DNA from 4 places in the Listeria immobilis genome. Region 3 is predicted to be linked to each of the others. Evidence: riboswitches for the same ligand, from Rfam matches in the RefSeq annotation. Region 3 holds a riboswitch; each other region holds the start of a gene.
The links. Region 3 has a riboswitch for S-adenosylmethionine ahead of metK (methionine adenosyltransferase). Riboswitches for the same ligand answer to the same signal wherever they lie in the genome.
Positions count from the first base shown of each region.

Region 1: it holds a riboswitch for S-adenosylmethionine, as region 3 does, so the genes downstream of both, HCJ45_RS04150 (O-acetylhomoserine aminocarboxypropyltransferase/cysteine synthase family protein) here and metK (methionine adenosyltransferase) in region 3, are expected to answer to the same signal.
Region 2: it holds a riboswitch for S-adenosylmethionine, as region 3 does, so the genes downstream of both, HCJ45_RS13275 (methionine ABC transporter ATP-binding protein) here and metK (methionine adenosyltransferase) in region 3, are expected to answer to the same signal.
Region 4: it holds a riboswitch for S-adenosylmethionine, as region 3 does, so the genes downstream of both, HCJ45_RS13145 (5-methyltetrahydropteroyltriglutamate--homocysteine S-methyltransferase) here and metK (methionine adenosyltransferase) in region 3, are expected to answer to the same signal.

Region 1 is NZ_JAASUA010000002.1:263,552-267,768, forward strand. Features, by position in the region: gene metX (homoserine O-acetyltransferase MetX) at 1-589, opposite strand, end outside; gene HCJ45_RS04150 (O-acetylhomoserine aminocarboxypropyltransferase/cysteine synthase family protein) at 606-1,883, opposite strand; SAM riboswitch class I at 1,993-2,093, opposite strand; gene HCJ45_RS04155 (HdeD family acid-resistance protein) at 2,332-2,859, shown strand; gene HCJ45_RS04160 (LPXTG cell wall anchor domain-containing protein) at 2,967-4,217, opposite strand, start outside.
Region 2 is NZ_JAASUA010000013.1:17,260-21,476, forward strand. Features, by position in the region: gene cesR (response regulator CesR) at 1-457, shown strand, start outside; gene HCJ45_RS13265 (sensor histidine kinase) at 447-1,589, shown strand; gene HCJ45_RS13270 (hypothetical protein) at 1,668-1,856, shown strand; SAM riboswitch class I at 1,964-2,082, shown strand; gene HCJ45_RS13275 (methionine ABC transporter ATP-binding protein) at 2,172-3,194, shown strand; gene HCJ45_RS13280 (methionine ABC transporter permease) at 3,191-3,865, shown strand; gene HCJ45_RS13285 (MetQ/NlpA family ABC transporter substrate-binding protein) at 3,929-4,217, shown strand, end outside.
Region 3 is NZ_JAASUA010000001.1:552,075-556,291, reverse strand. Features, by position in the region: gene ytkD (RNA deprotection pyrophosphohydrolase) at 1-106, shown strand, start outside; gene HCJ45_RS02810 (DUF2584 domain-containing protein) at 149-391, shown strand; gene HCJ45_RS02805 (L-lactate dehydrogenase) at 407-1,327, shown strand; gene HCJ45_RS02800 (hypothetical protein) at 1,477-1,776, opposite strand; SAM riboswitch class I at 1,969-2,077, shown strand; gene metK (methionine adenosyltransferase) at 2,185-3,384, shown strand; gene asnB (asparagine synthase (glutamine-hydrolyzing)) at 3,518-4,217, shown strand, end outside.
Region 4 is NZ_JAASUA010000012.1:87,257-91,473, reverse strand. Features, by position in the region: gene uvrC (excinuclease ABC subunit UvrC) at 1-665, opposite strand, end outside; gene HCJ45_RS13145 (5-methyltetrahydropteroyltriglutamate--homocysteine S-methyltransferase) at 725-1,828, opposite strand; SAM riboswitch class I at 1,923-2,020, opposite strand; gene HCJ45_RS13140 (RidA family protein) at 2,084-2,461, opposite strand; gene HCJ45_RS13135 (DUF1294 domain-containing protein) at 2,542-2,799, shown strand; gene HCJ45_RS13130 (calcium-transporting ATPase) at 2,962-4,217, opposite strand, start outside.

The DNA.
Region 1 (4,217 bases), on a different contig from region 3:
CATTAAAATCAGGATCATTTAAAATTGCCATCCGCATGATTAAATTATAGCCAATTGCGTCAGGCCCAGCAGCAAGAGGGGATGCGATATTAATAATACTATCAGTAATATCCGCATAATCAATGGCCCATTCTGTAGCTTGCATCCCTCCCATAGATCCACCAATAACCGAAACAATCCTTTCAACACCTAATTGCTCTAAAAGCTCACGTTGAACTTTAATAATATCTTTAATTGAAAAACCAGGAAATTGCAGTCGGAAAGGGTCGCCAGTTTTTGGATTAATGGAAGATGGTCCAGTTGTACCACTACATCCCCCAAACACATTCGTACAAACCAAGAAATATTTATTAGTATCAATAGTTTTTCCAGGTCCAATATAATCATCCCACCAACCAGGCGCATCATCTTCATAGTGCTTGGCTGCATGTGCTGTTCCAGTGAGAGCATGTTCTAATAAAATACAATTATCCCGAGATTCTGCTAATGTTCCGTAAGTTTCATAGCCAACTAAAACAGGACTTAAGGTTTCTCCGTTTTCAAGTAGAAGAGGACTTTTTTGAAATAGTTCTTTTTGTTGTAGGCTCACTTCTCTTCACATCCCCTTAAATTTGCTCTAGTGCATGTGTTAAATCTTGAATAATATCATCTGCATTCTCAATTCCAATAGATAGACGTATTGATTCCGGTTTTACCCCAGCAGTAAGTTGTTGATCTTCGCTTAACTGTTGATGAGTCGTGGAGGCTGGATGAATAATAAGCGATTTTGCATCTCCAACGTTTGCTAAATGGGAGAATAGTTCCACCGACTCAATCACTTTTTTCCCAGCTTCATAACCACCTTTAACGCCAAAAGTGAAAATAGATCCAGGACCTTTTGGTAAGTATTTTTGCGCTAAATCAAAATATTTATTTTCTTTTAGGTTAGGGTAGTTAACCCACGCAACTTTTGGATGGTCATTTAAGAAGTTTGCAACTAATTTTGCATTTTTTACATGTTGTTCTAATCGCAGGGAGAGTGTTTCTAAACCAAGGATAAGTAGGAATGCATTAAAAGGTGATAGTGCTGCACCTGTGTCGCGTAAAAGTGAAACACGTAGTTTGGTAATATAAGCAGCCGCTCCAACATCATTTGTGTAGGATAAACCGTTATAACTGTCATCTGGAACAACTAATTTTGGGAACTTACCATTTGCCCAGTCAAATTTGCCCGAATCAATTACAGCTCCACCAATTGCAACCCCATGACCACCGATGAATTTAGTAGCTGAATAAACGACAATATCAGCTCCAAAATCAAACGGACGATTTAAATAAGCGGTTGCGAAAGTATTATCAACAATAAGGGGGATATTAGAAGTGTGCGCAATGTTTGCCACTTTTTCAATATCAACAATATTAATATCTGGATTGCCAATTGTCTCAACAAAGACAGCCTTCGTATTTTCTTTAATGGCCTTTTCAAAATTTTCTGGTTCATTTGGATCTACAAAGGTAACTTCAATCCCAAATGTTTTAAAAGTATGAGAGAACAGTGTATGTGTACCACCATAAAGTGTTGCTGCTGCGACAATATGATCACCAGAACCAGCAATATTTAAAATGGAGTAGGTTATAGCAGCCATTCCAGAAGCTGTTGCAACTGCACCAATACCGCCCTCAAGTAAAGTTAAGCGTTCTTCTAACACAGCGGTAGTGGGGTTCATAATTCGCGTATAAATATTTCCAGATTCTTGAAGACCAAATAAAGCTGCTGCATGCTCTGGACTATCAAAAGTGTAGGAAGTTGTTTGGTAAATAGGAACGGCTCTAGAATGTGTATCCCCGTCTGGTGTATGTCCTCCGTGTACTTGAATTGTTTCAAATTGATACTCATTACTCATAAAATCCACTCCTCTTTTAATATGTATTTACTTGTAATTCCAATCAAAAAACCTCCCTAGCAGTATATAAGCCGCCAGAGAGGATAGAGTTTCCTAAACTTGGATTTCCGACTTATCTTTCAGAATATACTGCTGGAATTAGCACCGTGAAATAATATTCCGGTTGCTAAGGCTTCAAAGGGCCAGTCCCTCCACCTTTCATGATAAGAAAATACGATTAAATTAAGTTTTATATTACGCTGGATGAATGAAATTGTCAACTATCTGTTTATTTTATTTGATTTACGGCCAATAATGTGTGAGTTTTGTGTCTATCAATAAATTTAAGTTAAATTTTGTTCGAGAAAAGTGTTTAATTTTTTATTTTTAGGCTATTATAGATAAGTCTAGTTGAATTTCATCAAAAATGGGGTCGAATTAGAACAAAAAATTGGGAGTTGAAAGACATATGAAAACTTTTACACGAATTCTTGTTTTATTAGCAGGGATTGCAATGATTGCACTAGGGATTTGGTTTTTATTCCATCCGGGGATTTCTTTATTAACCTCAACATTAATGTTTGGCTTCTTGCTACTTATTTCTGGTATTTTTCACACAGTTTCTTATTTCTCAGATAAGAAAATGCAGAAAGTATCAGGTTGGGTGCTAGCTGATGGTATTTTATCTATTTTATTAGGTTTCTTGCTATTATTTAATGAATTTGCAGGTGCAGCAACACTTGTATTACTGTTTGGTATGTGGGTACTATTTGCTGGTATTATGCGTACGATTGGTGCGTTTACCGCAAAACAAAACAATGTACAAGGTTGGGGCTGGATTTTAACAATTGGTATCATTGGTATCATTGTTGGATTCATTGCACTTTTCAATCCAGTTGTTTCGGCAATTGGTATCGTACTTATCGTTGGTATCTTCTTCATCGTTCAAGGTATCAGTGCTATTGCAACATTCTTCTTTATTGGAAAAACCAAATAATAAAAAAACGAACCCAGTTGTTTAAATTGGGTTCGTTTTTTTAATGAGTTAATTTCTAATGCAAAGATAAGCAACTACCTAAATTACTTAGATAGTTGCATTTTTGTTTATGCGTGTTTTTTACGTAATGTAATAACCGTTCCGCTAACTAAAAGAAGACCAATAAATGCGAGCGGAAGAGAGTTTGTATCTCCAGTTTTTGGTAATTTTTTAAATGTCTCTTTTTTGTTTGAAATTTTAATCTTCGGCTTTACTTCTGACTTCGGTGAGTCTGGAGGGGCAGGCATAGGTACTATAGCAAGTAGATTGTTATATTCATTATAGCTATAAATGACTTCTTCACTGTAGTCAAAAGAGTAATTATAGGCAACTAGACTATATTTATCTCCTGATTTTAGTGGTTTTTCTAAAGTTAAGATAAAGTTTCCTTCTTCATCAGAATAGGCACTCGCAAGTGTATTTCCGTCAGAATCATCCATATCTACAATAACATTAGGTGATGTAGTTCCGTAAATAGTTGAAGCATTGCTAGTTGTTGTATTAATAACTGGTTTTTTTAGTGTTGGCACATTATTGGCAACAAAATATGAGATGGTGGCTTCTCGTGTATTTCCAGCTGAATCTGTTGCGATGATAATTGCCTCTTGATAACCCAGTGTAGTACTAGACGCTTCATGTCCTGGTTTGTAAGCTACTGTGAATTTTCCAGAGTTATCAGAGATTTTTACGAAGGCATCATAGTCTAGCGTATCACCTTTTCGTATTATTAGTAGAATTAGTTGACTTAAAATTGAGGGTGGAGTTTGATCTGTAACAGCGAAAGTGGCAATTAATTCTTCAGATATACCGGCTTTTGTCGCAACAATAGTCGTCGTAAATGAACCTGTTTTTTTAGTGGAAGGAGCGCCGGATTTAAAGCTTAAAGTTACATCAGGCGCAGCATCTACAAACTGCATTGGTGTTGGTTTAGAATCTTGGGCAATTGTTGGTGCGGTCGTTTTTAAAGTTGCTAGTGGTGTTGCAACGTTTACAGTATAGTTAACTGTGAGTTCAATTGATGTAGCATCATCGAAATCTACAACAATAATTGTGGAGTAATCTCCAGCATTAGATGTTTCAGGTTGCCCATTTTTAAAGGTAAATGTTGGATTGTTGCCATTGTCATTAATCGTTACAAAATCACTTGCAACTGGATTAGAATCAATTTCAAATGCAAGCCCTGTTTTTGCAATAACTGCATTTGGTGAAGCTTTTAAATTGTCTTTTTCTTCCGTTGTATTTTTTTCTACCACATCAGGAGTTACGATAGTCTCTGTATTTTCCCCATCCTCCGTATCTGTCGCATAGGCAGGCGTGCT
Region 2 (4,217 bases), on a different contig from region 3:
TAGTGCGAAGGCGGAAGATAATGATAAGATAATGGGGCTTTTAACTGGTGCAGATGATTACATGGTGAAGCCGTTTAATCCATTAGAGCTTTCTGTCCGTGTCAAAGCAATTTTGAGGCGAATGCAACAAATGAGTCAAGTAGAGCCGATTAGTCAGGATAAAGTTATCATTGGACCAATCATTGTTGATCGTGCGCTTCATGTGGTGACAGTTAGTGGAAAAGAACTACATTTAACAACTTCGGAATTTGATATTTTATTTTTGCTTGCAAGTGAACCAGGGCGAGTATTTAGTTCCGAATATATTTTCGAAAAAATTTGGCAAGAAAAAGCGCTTGGAGCAAGTAAAACGGTTATGGTCCATATTAGCAATTTGCGTGATAAATTACGAGATGCTATGGGCGGGGAAAATGTGATTAAGACTATATGGGGAGTAGGATACAAAGTTGAAATATAAACTTGAAATGTTGTTTACTAAAATTAGCCATGTGATGAATATTTGGCAAGCAACTTTTTTCGCTGTTATTTCATGGGTTTTAGGCATGGTTACGGTACGAACTATATATTTATGGGCTATCTCCATTAGAGATGATTCTTTATTTTTAAAAGAAGTTACTCGAGCGATTGTCAGTTTATTTGGTCCTAATAAATATGTTCGTGTGATGGATTCCATTTGGGTATTATTAATCAATTATTTTATTATTTTCTTGATTACTTGCTTATTTTTCTCCTTTTTCTATCGCTACATGCGGCAAAAACTTTTGAAAAAGCAATTGCGAACAATAAATTTTGCGCTAAACGATGGAAAACCAGTGGATACAGAGAGTTTTGTTCCTGAAATTCAAGAATTAGAGCGAAATATCGAAAACATGCGAGAACGACAAAATAAATTAATGAAACAAGAAGAGCAGGCGCAACAAGCTAGAAATGATTTAATTACGAATGTTTCGCATGATCTTAGGACACCACTGACTTCAATTTTGGGGTACTTAAGTTATATTCATGAAGATCGTTATCGTGATGAAGTGGAATTGCGTTATTACACGGAGCTGGTTTACGGTAAGGCACGACATCTGCATAAGCTGATTGATGACTTGTTTTCTTATACAAGACTTGATAGCGTTGAGTATCAATTAAAAAAAGATGAATTAGACGTTATTGAATTATTAAGTCAGCTAGTTGCCGAATATGATGGACAAGCAACGGAACGAAATATGAAAATCGTAGAGCATTTTGATGCCAAAAAGTTAATTATTAGCGGTGATGGCAATCAAATCATGCGTTTATTTGAAAATCTGTTTTCGAATGCGCTTCGGTACGGAGAAGGAAATAAGCAAATCGACGTAAGCGCAAAACAAGAAGGAAATATGGCTGTTGTAAAAGTAACGAATTACGGACAAGAAATTTCAGAAATCGATTTACCATATTTATTTGAGCGATTTTATAAAGCTGATAAAAATAGAACAACGACTGGAACTGGCTTGGGGCTTGCTATCGCCAAATCAATTGTTGAAAAACATGGTGGACTTGTTACTGCTGAGAGCAAACATCGGAAAACTAGTTTTATCGTTAAATTACCACTCAGTTAATCTTTAATAATTCTTAAATTTTTCTTTCCTCATGGTTTATATTCATTCAGTAGAATATAAATTACGGAGGGTGAACAAATGAAAAAGCATTTTGTCTTAATTGTTGTTGCTTGTATTACAGTCGTTGTGATTTTTGTTTATTTAGCCCAAATAAATAAGGGTAAAATTAATTCTCAAAATAGAGCACAAGTAAAAATTGCCTCACAATTAACTAGTATAGATGATCAAAGAAATACCGTTATAATTAGTGAATTAAATTACAATTAATAAGCTATTAGTAAAAATTTATTGACAAAGTAGAGTGGAAAAGGTAATATGAAAAAACAAGAAATGTCACGATAGTCATAAATGAAGTGATATAATTATATGTAGAAATCTTATCCAGAGTGGTGGAGGGAAATGCCCTGTGAAACCCAGCAACCTAAACAATAGTTCATTTTGTGTTTAAGGTGCTAAATCATGCAGAACAGTTAATTGTTCTGAAAGATGAGAAGGAAGTTAGTCCATTTGAAAAAATGCTGCCTTTCTGCTCATCAGCAGAAAGGCTTTTTGTATACCAGAAATGTAGAAAAGGTGATAGAGATGATAACATTACAGCACGTTGTAAAAGAATATACATCAAGAAATAATAAAGTCCGAGCAGTCGATAATGTCGATTTAGAAATTGAACAAGGAGAAATATTTGGTGTAGTAGGCTATTCAGGCGCTGGAAAAAGTACGTTGATAAGAATGTTCAACGGATTAGAGCTACCAACTGAAGGTTCAGTAGAGGTGGATAACTTACTAATTAGTCAGATCCGTGGTGGAAAACTTCGAAAAGCTCGGCAACAAATTGGAATGATTTTTCAACATTTTAATTTATTATGGTCACGTACTGTTGCTGAAAACATTGCCTTTCCGTTAGAAATTGCTGGCGTACGCGGTGAAAAAAGACGATTTCGCGTTAATGAATTAATTCGGTTAGTTGGACTAGAAGGAAAAGAAAATGCTTATCCAGCTGAACTAAGTGGTGGGCAAAAGCAACGGGTAGGAATTGCTAGAGCGCTTGCTAATAATCCCAAAGTGCTATTATGTGATGAAGCAACCTCCGCACTAGATCCACAAACAACAGATGAAGTTTTAGAACTTTTATTAGATATTAACAAACGCCTCAACCTTACAATCATTGTTATCACCCACGAAATGCATGTTATTCGAAAAATATGTAATCGTGTAGCCGTGATGGAAAACGGAAAAGTTGTTGAACTTGGAGAAGTATTAGATGTTTTCCGTCATCCAAAAGAAAAAGTAACCCAACGCTTTGTTCGTCAAGTAACTGATTCAGATGAAACGGAAGAATTAATTCATCTGCTACTTGAAAACTATGCAGAAGGTGAAATAGTTAAACTGTTATTTATGAGCGAAAATGCAACCCAACCTGTGATTTCTCAAGTTGCGAAAGATAATGATGTTATGCTAAATGTCCTCCATGGTAATTTAACACAAACACAAAACGGCGCTTATGGAACGCTTTATGTACAGATACTAGGTGCGAAAGAAGCGATTAATGCGAGTCTAACACAGCTACGTCAACTTAATGTAGAAACGGAAGTGTTAGAGCGATGACGAAATTACAAGAATTATTCCCAAATGTTGATTTTCAAATGATGTGGGTAGCAACACAAGAAACATTATATATGACACTTACTTCACTATTTGCAGTATTTTTATTAGGAATTGTGTTAGGATTGTTACTATTTTTAACAAATAATAAAAAACATACTGGTGCCCGTATTCTTTACTGGATTACAGCAATACTAGTCAACGTTTTCCGTTCCATTCCGTTTATTATTTTAATTGTCCTGCTTCTCCCAATGACAAAATCGCTAGTTGGTACAGTTATTGGACCGAAAGCCGCTTTACCAGCGTTAATTATCTCGGCTGCTCCTTTTTATGGTCGGATGGTGGAAATTGCTTTTCGTGAAGTAGACAAAGGAGTTATTGAAGCGGCAAAATCAATGGGTGCTAATATGTTCACCATAATTGGAAAAGTGCTTATCCCGGAAGCTTTACCAGCGATAATTTCTGGTATTACAGTTACAGCCATTTCTTTAGTAGGTTTCACAGCGATGGCAGGTGTCATTGGTGCCGGTGGACTTGGAAATACCGCATATCTGGAAGGATTCCAACGCGGGCAACCAGATGTAACAGTTTTAGCAACCATTATTATTTTGATTATAGTCTTTATTTTTCAGTTTATCGGCGACTTTTTAACCAAACGAACCGACAAACGCTAACCTAAGTATATGAAGCAATTTATATAAAAAACGCGGAATCCCCGCAAAAAAGGAGAGATTTTCATGAAAAAGGTTCTTGGATTTATTTTTACATTAAGTTTAATTTTAGTACTTACAGCTTGTGGTAGCTCATCTGATAAAGCATCATCCAGTAAAACAGACGATAAGGAATTGGTAGTAGGTGCTTCAAACACGCCTCATGCTCAAATTTTGGAGCAAGCAAAACCAATTTTGAAAGAAAAAGGAATTAATTTGAAGATTGTAAAGTATACAGATTATGTTATGCCGAATAAAGCACTTGAAGAAGGCGACTTGGATGCCAACTATTTCCAACATAAACCTTACCTTGAAC
Region 3 (4,217 bases):
ACTTATTTGTGGACCTGCTTTTAGTTTTTTTATGCGAGATGCAGGAATGGTAAAAATAGTAGAAGCAGCAGAGCGGATTTTAAAACAACAAAAACTAGTCAATTAGGGGTAAACTCTGCTATGATAAAAGCATTGGAGGTGAGAAAAATTGGGTATGCCACTTGAAGTAAACACAATGATAGTCACAAAAGGAAATGAAAAAAGAATTTCTGATAATTTTTTTGAATTGGAAAAACAAGGATATCGAATTTATCCGATTGATGTTCCTATTATAGTTCGTAAAACAAAGGAAGGCGAAACTCTTGGAGAAGCCATTCCTCGCAAATTAGTTTGGGAAAATAACAAAACGATTATTAAATATGAGTTAATTGCTTTAAATTCAAGTAATTAATTGGGAGGGGATTATTTGAAACGAAAAGTTGGTATCATTGGCGCTGGTCATGTTGGAAGCGATGTGGCTTTTTCTCTTGTGACGCAGGGGATTTGTGATGAAATTGTTTTAATTGATAAACAAGAAACAAAGGCGATGAGTGAGGCGTTAGAACTTCGTGATATGTCTTCAATGACTCGTTCTTATACAGAAATTATCCCCAATGATCTTGATGCTTTAAGTGATGCGGATATTATTGTTATGGCAGTTGGTCCGGAAACATTATTAAGAGAAGATCGAATGGAAGAATTAATTGAAACAAGTAAAGCAGTAGCAGAGATAATTCCCAAAATTTTAGCAACTGGATTCAATGGGATTTTTATAAATATTACGAACCCTTGTGATGTTATTACAGCACTTATTCAAAAGTTATCTGGTTTTAATCATTCTCGTGTGTTTGGTACAGGCACATCTCTTGATACCGCAAGAATGCGAAGAGTTGTTGGTGAGGTGCTTAATATCAACCCAAAAAGTGTGGACGGTTATGTACTTGGTGAACATGGGGAGTCGCAATTTGTTGCTTGGTCAACAGTAAGGATTGGTGGTGTTCCTCTTTTAGATTACCAAACAAATAAACCACTTGATTTAGCTTCCTTAAAGCAAAGTGTCCGTGGCGGAGGATGGAATATTTTAACAGGTAAAGGATGGACTAGCTTTGGTATTGCAACAGCTACAGCGCAAATTGTAGACGCTGTTTTATCTAATGCCAAACAAGTTTTCCCACTAGCTGTCTTTTCAAAAGAGATGGAAATTTATATTGGTCAACCAGCAATTATTGGCAGTGAGGGTGTTACAAGTATTTTAAAACCACCACTTACAGAAGAAGAAAAGGCTGATTTGATCGCATCCAGTAACGTTATTAAAGCAGCACTGGAAACAGTAAATGAAAATAATTAATACAAAAGAAAGTTAGATACATAATAACTTGGGATAGTAGAAATCTTCTTTATTACGAAATATAATTGCTTTTCATGAACAAAATATTTTAGTGAAGGCAATAAAAAAACTAGTTCCAGTAAAAGAAATAATTTACCAGAACTAGTTTTTTATGCGGTCTTTGCTTTTTTTTGTTTAGGTTTATTTGATTTTCTAACGATAAAACGAATGAGACTAATAATTAATGAAACAATATATTCACCAAAAGCTCCAATGAAAATCGCGATGGCTATTTCTGTTTGGGCCATTCCTCCACCATAAAAACTAATGAAGAACACGACACCACTTGCAATCAACCCCATTGCGGCTAAAAAATATTTAAACCAGTACCAACGAAGGACAAAATCAAATAAACAAACAGCTGCTAAAAAGCCAAGAAAAATAATCGAGGATAACGGAATTAAACTCATAGATACAATCTCCTTTAATAAATAAAAACATCTTTTTATCCATCTATCATAACACAGGTTGGAAATAATGATAAGAAAAAATTGATTCAAAAACGTTTGAGATGAAAAGAGCTATTTTAAAAAAGGAATATCCGGATTAGTTATTGCATCTAGTCGGACTTTATGGTATTCTAGCTTAGAATTAAAATTTATCTCTTATCCAGAGCGGTAGAGGGACTGACCCTTTGAAGCCCAGCAACCTACACATATAAGTGAAAGGTGCTAATCTGTTGCAGGAGTATTATCTCCTGAACGATGAGAGCAAAGGTATAATGATAGCCTTTCTCTATTCGTGCGCGTTTTGTGCTAAATAGAGAAAGGCTTTTTATATGAGGCTTATTTGGAAAGAATTAAAGGAGGAAAATAAAATTGGCTAAAAATCGTCATCTATTTACATCGGAATCGGTTTCTGATGGACATCCAGATAAAATTGCAGATCAAATATCTGATGCAATTTTAGATGCAATTATTTCAAAAGATCCGGACGCACGTGTAGCTTGTGAAACTACTGTGACAACTGGACTTGTTTTAGTAGCAGGAGAAATTACGACTTCTGTTTATGTAGATATTCCAAAAATTGTTCGTGATACAATTAAAGAAATTGGCTATACGCGTGCAAAATATGGTTTTGATGCGGAAACATGTGCCGTTTTAACAGCCATTGATGAGCAATCACCAGATATTGCACAAGGTGTAGATGAAGCATTAGAATCAAGAAGCGGCGGGGAACATGATGCGGTTATTGAAGCAATCGGTGCAGGAGACCAAGGCTTAATGTTCGGATTTGCTACTGATGAAACAGAAGAATTAATGCCATTACCTATTTTCTTAGCACATGGTCTTGCACGTAAATTAACCGAACTACGCAAATCAAAAAAACTGGATTATTTACGTCCTGATGCTAAAACACAAGTAACTGTTGAATATGATGAATTAAATAGACCTGTTCGAATTGATACGATTGTTGTTTCGACACAACATCATCCCGATATTACACAAGAACAAATTGCTAAAGATTTGCACACATATCTTTTCCCAGAAGTGATTGATGCTTCTTTCTTAGATGAAGACACGAAATACTTTATCAATCCAACTGGTCGTTTTGTAATTGGTGGCCCCCTTGGAGATGCTGGCTTAACTGGTCGTAAAATCATTGTTGATACTTACGGCGGCTATGCGCGACATGGTGGCGGGGCATTTTCTGGAAAAGATCCGACTAAAGTAGATCGTTCTGGTGCTTATGCTGCTAGATATGTTGCTAAAAATATCGTTGCTGCGGGACTAGCTAAAAAAGTGGAAGTACAGCTTGCTTATGCTATTGGTGTGGCTCGTCCAGTATCGATTTCGATTGACACATATGGAACTAGTGAATTTTCGGAACAAGAGTTAATCGATGGAGTAAATGCATTATTTGATTTACGCCCAGCTGGTATTATTCACATGCTTGATTTACGTCGTCCGATTTATCGTCAAACAGCGGCTTTTGGACATTTTGGACGTAGTGATTTGGATTTACCTTGGGAAAGAACAGATAAAGCAGAAGCATTACAAAAATTAGTAGCAAAATAAAAGATACCGAACATTTCTTTTAAGAGTGTTCGGTTTTTCCTTCCTAAACAGTGCAAAGGAAGTCTAGTTATGATATGATAGACGTTGTGAAAAAAAGAAAAAATGATTATGTATATAGAGGAGAAATGTTACCATGTGTGGATTTGTAGGATGCGTACATGACCGCATTACAGAAATTACTGGCGCTGATAAAGAAACCTTTAGACAAATGAACAGTATGATAACGCACCGTGGACCGGATGATGAAGGTTATTTCACAGATGACCACGTGCAATTTGGTTTCCGCCGTTTAAGTATTATTGATGTAGAAAACGGTCATCAACCGCTAACGTATGAAAATGAACGTTATTGGATTATTTTTAATGGAGAAATTTATAACTATGTTGAACTCCGCGAGCAATTAATTGCAGAGGGAATGACATTTGAAACAGAGAGTGATACAGAAGTAATTATTGCTACGTATGCAAAATATAAAGAAAAAACCGCAGAACGTCTTCGTGGGATGTTTGGCTTTGTTATTTGGGATAAACAAGAAGAACTTGTATACGGCGCACGTGATCCATTTGGTATAAAACCATTTTTCTATGCAGAAGAAGATGGCAAGCTTTATATGGGCTCAGAAAAAAAATCCATTCTTCATGCTTTAAAAGAAAAGGAATTAGATGAAATTTCCTTGCAAAATTACATGACTTACCAATTCGTTCCAGAACCAGATTCTTTAACAAAAAATGTAAAGCGTTTGGAACCAGGTCATCAATTCATCAAAAAAATAGGCGAACCAATGGAAATAACTACATATTGGAAAGCAGCTTTTGCACCAGTGACAAAATCTG
Region 4 (4,217 bases), on a different contig from region 3:
ATTTGCATATCTTCTGTTAATTTTGCTTTGATATCTTTAACATCACCTTCTAAAAATCGCGAAATTTTTTGAATTTGAGCTTGATATACAGCCGGTTCAATTTCTGCTTGGCATGGGCCTAGGCATAATCCTAAATGATAATATAAACAAGGACGGCCAGGTTTTCCTTCACATCTACATAATGGGAAAAGTTTTTCTAATAATGCCACCGTTTGCCTTACAGAATAACGGCCTGGATAAGGACCAAAATAGTGTGCACCATCTGCTTTTGTTTCTACCACTACTTCAATATGCGGATTTTTTTCATTTGTAATTTTAATATATGGGTAGCTCGGACCTTCCTTTAACATAACATTAAAGGGCGGCTGGTATTTTTGAATTAAAATCATCTCTAGTAGCAATGCTTCTTTTTCTGTCGTTGTAATAATAAGCTCTAAATCGCTAATTTGCCGGACAAGTCGAGCTGTTTTACCAATTTGCTTACCAGTAAAATAAGACTTTACGCGGTTTTTTAGACATTTAGATTTGCCGATATAGAGAATTTCTTGCTTTTCATCTTTATATATATAACAACCTGGTGAATCAGGTAATAAAGTTAGTTTTTGTTGTAATTGCGTATTCAAAGGAATTACCTCCTCTAGAACACTTATTCTAGCGCTATCCATACCATTTGTAAAGATAAAAAAGAACTAGCTGAAAACTTCCAACTAGTTCTTTTGCTTATTTAATCTCCCCATACCTCGTTTGCTAATTTAACTATATAACGTAATTTATTCCATTGCTCTTCTTCTGTTAAAATATTGCCTTCTTCGGTGGAAGCAAACCCGCACTGTGGGCTAAGTCGTAATTGGGTGAGCGGAACTATTTTACTAGCTTCTTCAATACGCGCCTTAATTGTTGCCGCTTCCTCTAACTCACCTGTTTTAGAGGTAACTAAACCGAGAACAATTTTAAGATCCGGTCGGTTAACATATTGTAAAGGAGCAAAATCCCCAGAACGTTCATTATCATACTCTAAAAAGAAACCGTCTATATGTAACTGGCTAAATAAAGTTTCAGCTACAGGTCCATAGCCGCCCGAAGCAATCCAAGTTGAACGGAAATTCCCACGGCAAATATGCATCGTAATGACCATATCAGCTGGCTTATATTTCACAGCTTCATTTATTAAGGTTTTATATGTTTCCTGTAATGTATCTGGGTCAAAACCTCGCTTCCGAACCACTTCTCGCTGTTCATCAGAGCATAAATAACTCCATGAAGTATCGTCTAGTTGTAAATACCTGCAACCTGCATCATAAAAGGCTTGTATCGCTTTTTGATATGCTACTGCTAAATCGCTAGCAAATTTTGTAGTATCGTCTAAATATGGCTGATATTCAATATCTCCGCGGTAATGGAGCATCGCTGGACTTGGAATCGTTTGCTTAGCTACATGGTTTTCGCCAACTTGCTCTTTTAAAAACTGAAAATCAGCTATAAAAGGATGGGTTGTAAAGTCGATTGGACCTGTAATTTTTACTGAATGCGATTTAGTTTGCACCTGGCTAAACTGAATACCACCTTCCGCATCGTACCCTTCTACACCATCTAAATTCTCTAAGAAGTCAAAATGCCACCACGCTCGGCGGAATTCGCCATCTGTAATTGCTTTTAAGCCAACTTCTTTCTGCTTCTCCGCAATATATTTTATTTCTGTGTTTTCAACTGTACGAAGTTCTTCGGCTGAAATTTCACCCACTTCAAATTTCTTTCTCGCTTCTTTAATCGCCTTTGTTCGTAAAATACTCCCAACGTGATCTGCATAAAATGGTGCTACTTGCTTCATTTTCTTCGCCTCAATTCTTTATTATTTTTATGTACAAAAAAACTTCCCCTTAAAAGACAGCTTTTGAGGGAAAGTAGCTTTACCTGATTCGCATGCCTTATCTGTCAGTGTTACCTGCTGGATTTGGCACCGTGAGAAATCCGGTTGCCAAGGCTTCACTGGGCCAGAACCCTCCACCTTTCTTGATAAGTTGCTATGTAATTGTTTTTTATTATATCGTTTGTATAGATTGATTGTCAACTTTTTTCTGAATATTTATGCTTCTGCAATAACTTCGATTTCAATTTCGGCATCAAGTGGTAATTTTGCTACTTGAAATGCACTTCTAGCTGGGAAATCACTGGAAAAGAATGTTGCGTATACTTCATTAACTGCTGTAAATTGATTTAAATCTTTGAAAAAAACAGTTGCTTTGACGATTTTTTCCAAACTAGAACCAGCTTCTTCTAACACAGATGCTAGATTTTTAAAAGCTTGCTCGGCTTGTTCTGTCGCCCCTTCTGCTAATTCTCCAGTTGCTGGGTTAATACCAAGTTGACCCGATGTGAAAATAAAACCATTCACTTTTACAGCTTGCGAATACGGTCCAAGTGCTTTTGGCGCATTATTTGTTTGAATAATTTCTTTTGCCATTTTATCCCTGCTTTCTTTTGTGGTATGCTTTTATTCTAATCAATAAAGTTTGTTTTAGCAATTTAAAGGGGGAATTACTAATGGTTTTAACGATTTATTTGATTGCGATAACAGTTATTTCATTTCTAATGTTCGCTATTGATAAACGAAAAGCAATAAAACACGCATACCGTATTCCAGAATCCGCCCTTCTTCTTACTGCGTTTCTCGGCGGCGCATTTGGCAGTTGGATATCGATGCAACTTTTTCATCATAAGACACAAAAAACAAAGTTCCGAATTTTAGTACCGCTTGCGATGGTTTGGACAGTTGGAGCAGTTATTTGGTTGGTGTATTAAAATATTTTTAAATCAATAAAGATACCACAACCTAATCAAATGTTTAATCTTTTATTTGGAAAGAACGGACTTAAATAAACACTATTGATTGCCACGCATTACAATAAGCTTCACACGAAAAAGCAGAAATCCCATTAGAACAACTAGGGATTTCTGCTTTTATTATGCTTCTTTAAAAAATTTATTTTGAATGACTTTGATAATTTCCATCATAATTACTGCTCCGAGTGCTAGTCCTGCAGCAATTGACCATTCATGTAAGCCAAATGTTGCTGGGATGGAGAAGATTTCACGCGCTCCTGGTAAAACAGTGATTCCGTATAATGCGAAACAAAGTAATACCGCGCCAATTACATATTTATTGCTAAAGAATCCTGCGCCAAATGCAGTTTGAACATTTGAGCGGGCAGCAAAAGTTTGTAATGTACGAGCTAGGATAAGTGTAGTAAATGCCATTGCAACACTCATCTCTGGTGAAATTTGCATACCGATATATTGTGAGATGATTACGGCGATACCGATTAATACTCCGCGGCTAATCACTGCGCGCATCGTTCCACCGGCAAAAATCCCTTCGTTAATATCTCTTGGCTTGCGTTTCATCACGTCAGGTTCTGCTTTTTCCATACCTAAGGCGATTGCTGGCAGGGAATCATTGACTAAATTAATAAATAGTAGTTGTAATGCTGTAAATGGATTAATCCAGTCAAGTACAAGCGCGAATAAAATCGCAATGATTGCACCTAAATTACCTGCAAATAGATAGGCAATCGATTTCTTAATATTATCAAAAACAGTACGACCAACACCTACTGCATCCACAATGGAAACAAAGTTATCATCAGTTAATATCATTGCGGCGGAGTCTTTAGCAACATCCGTCCCGCTACCCATTGCAACACCAATGTCTGCTTGTTTTAAAGCAGGGGCATCATTAACACCGTCTCCAGTCATTGCGGTGATTTTACCTTTTTTCTGCCAAGCTTTAACAATACGGATTTTATTTTCTGGAGAAACTCGAGCATATACAGCAATATGCTCTAATTTATTGTCGAGTTCTTCTTCTGGCATTGCATCTAGTTCTTGACCTGTCAATGCAATATCATCAGCATCCATTAAACCAATGTCGCGGCCAATTGCTTGTGCCGTTGTTTTATGGTCTCCGGTAATCATAACTGTACGGATACCCGCTTTTTTCGACTCTTCAATAGAGGCATACACAGCTTCACGTGGTGGGTCAATCATTGCAGTTAAACCAACCAAGACAATATCTTGTTCATCCGATAGGTTTAATTCCGTAGTATCGGCCGGCATTCGTTTGTAACCATATGCTAGAACACGAAGCGCTTGATTAGAAAATTCTTCGTTTATTTCTTGTAGTTTCGCCAAAATTTCTGTTGTCATTGGCTTTTCTTCTC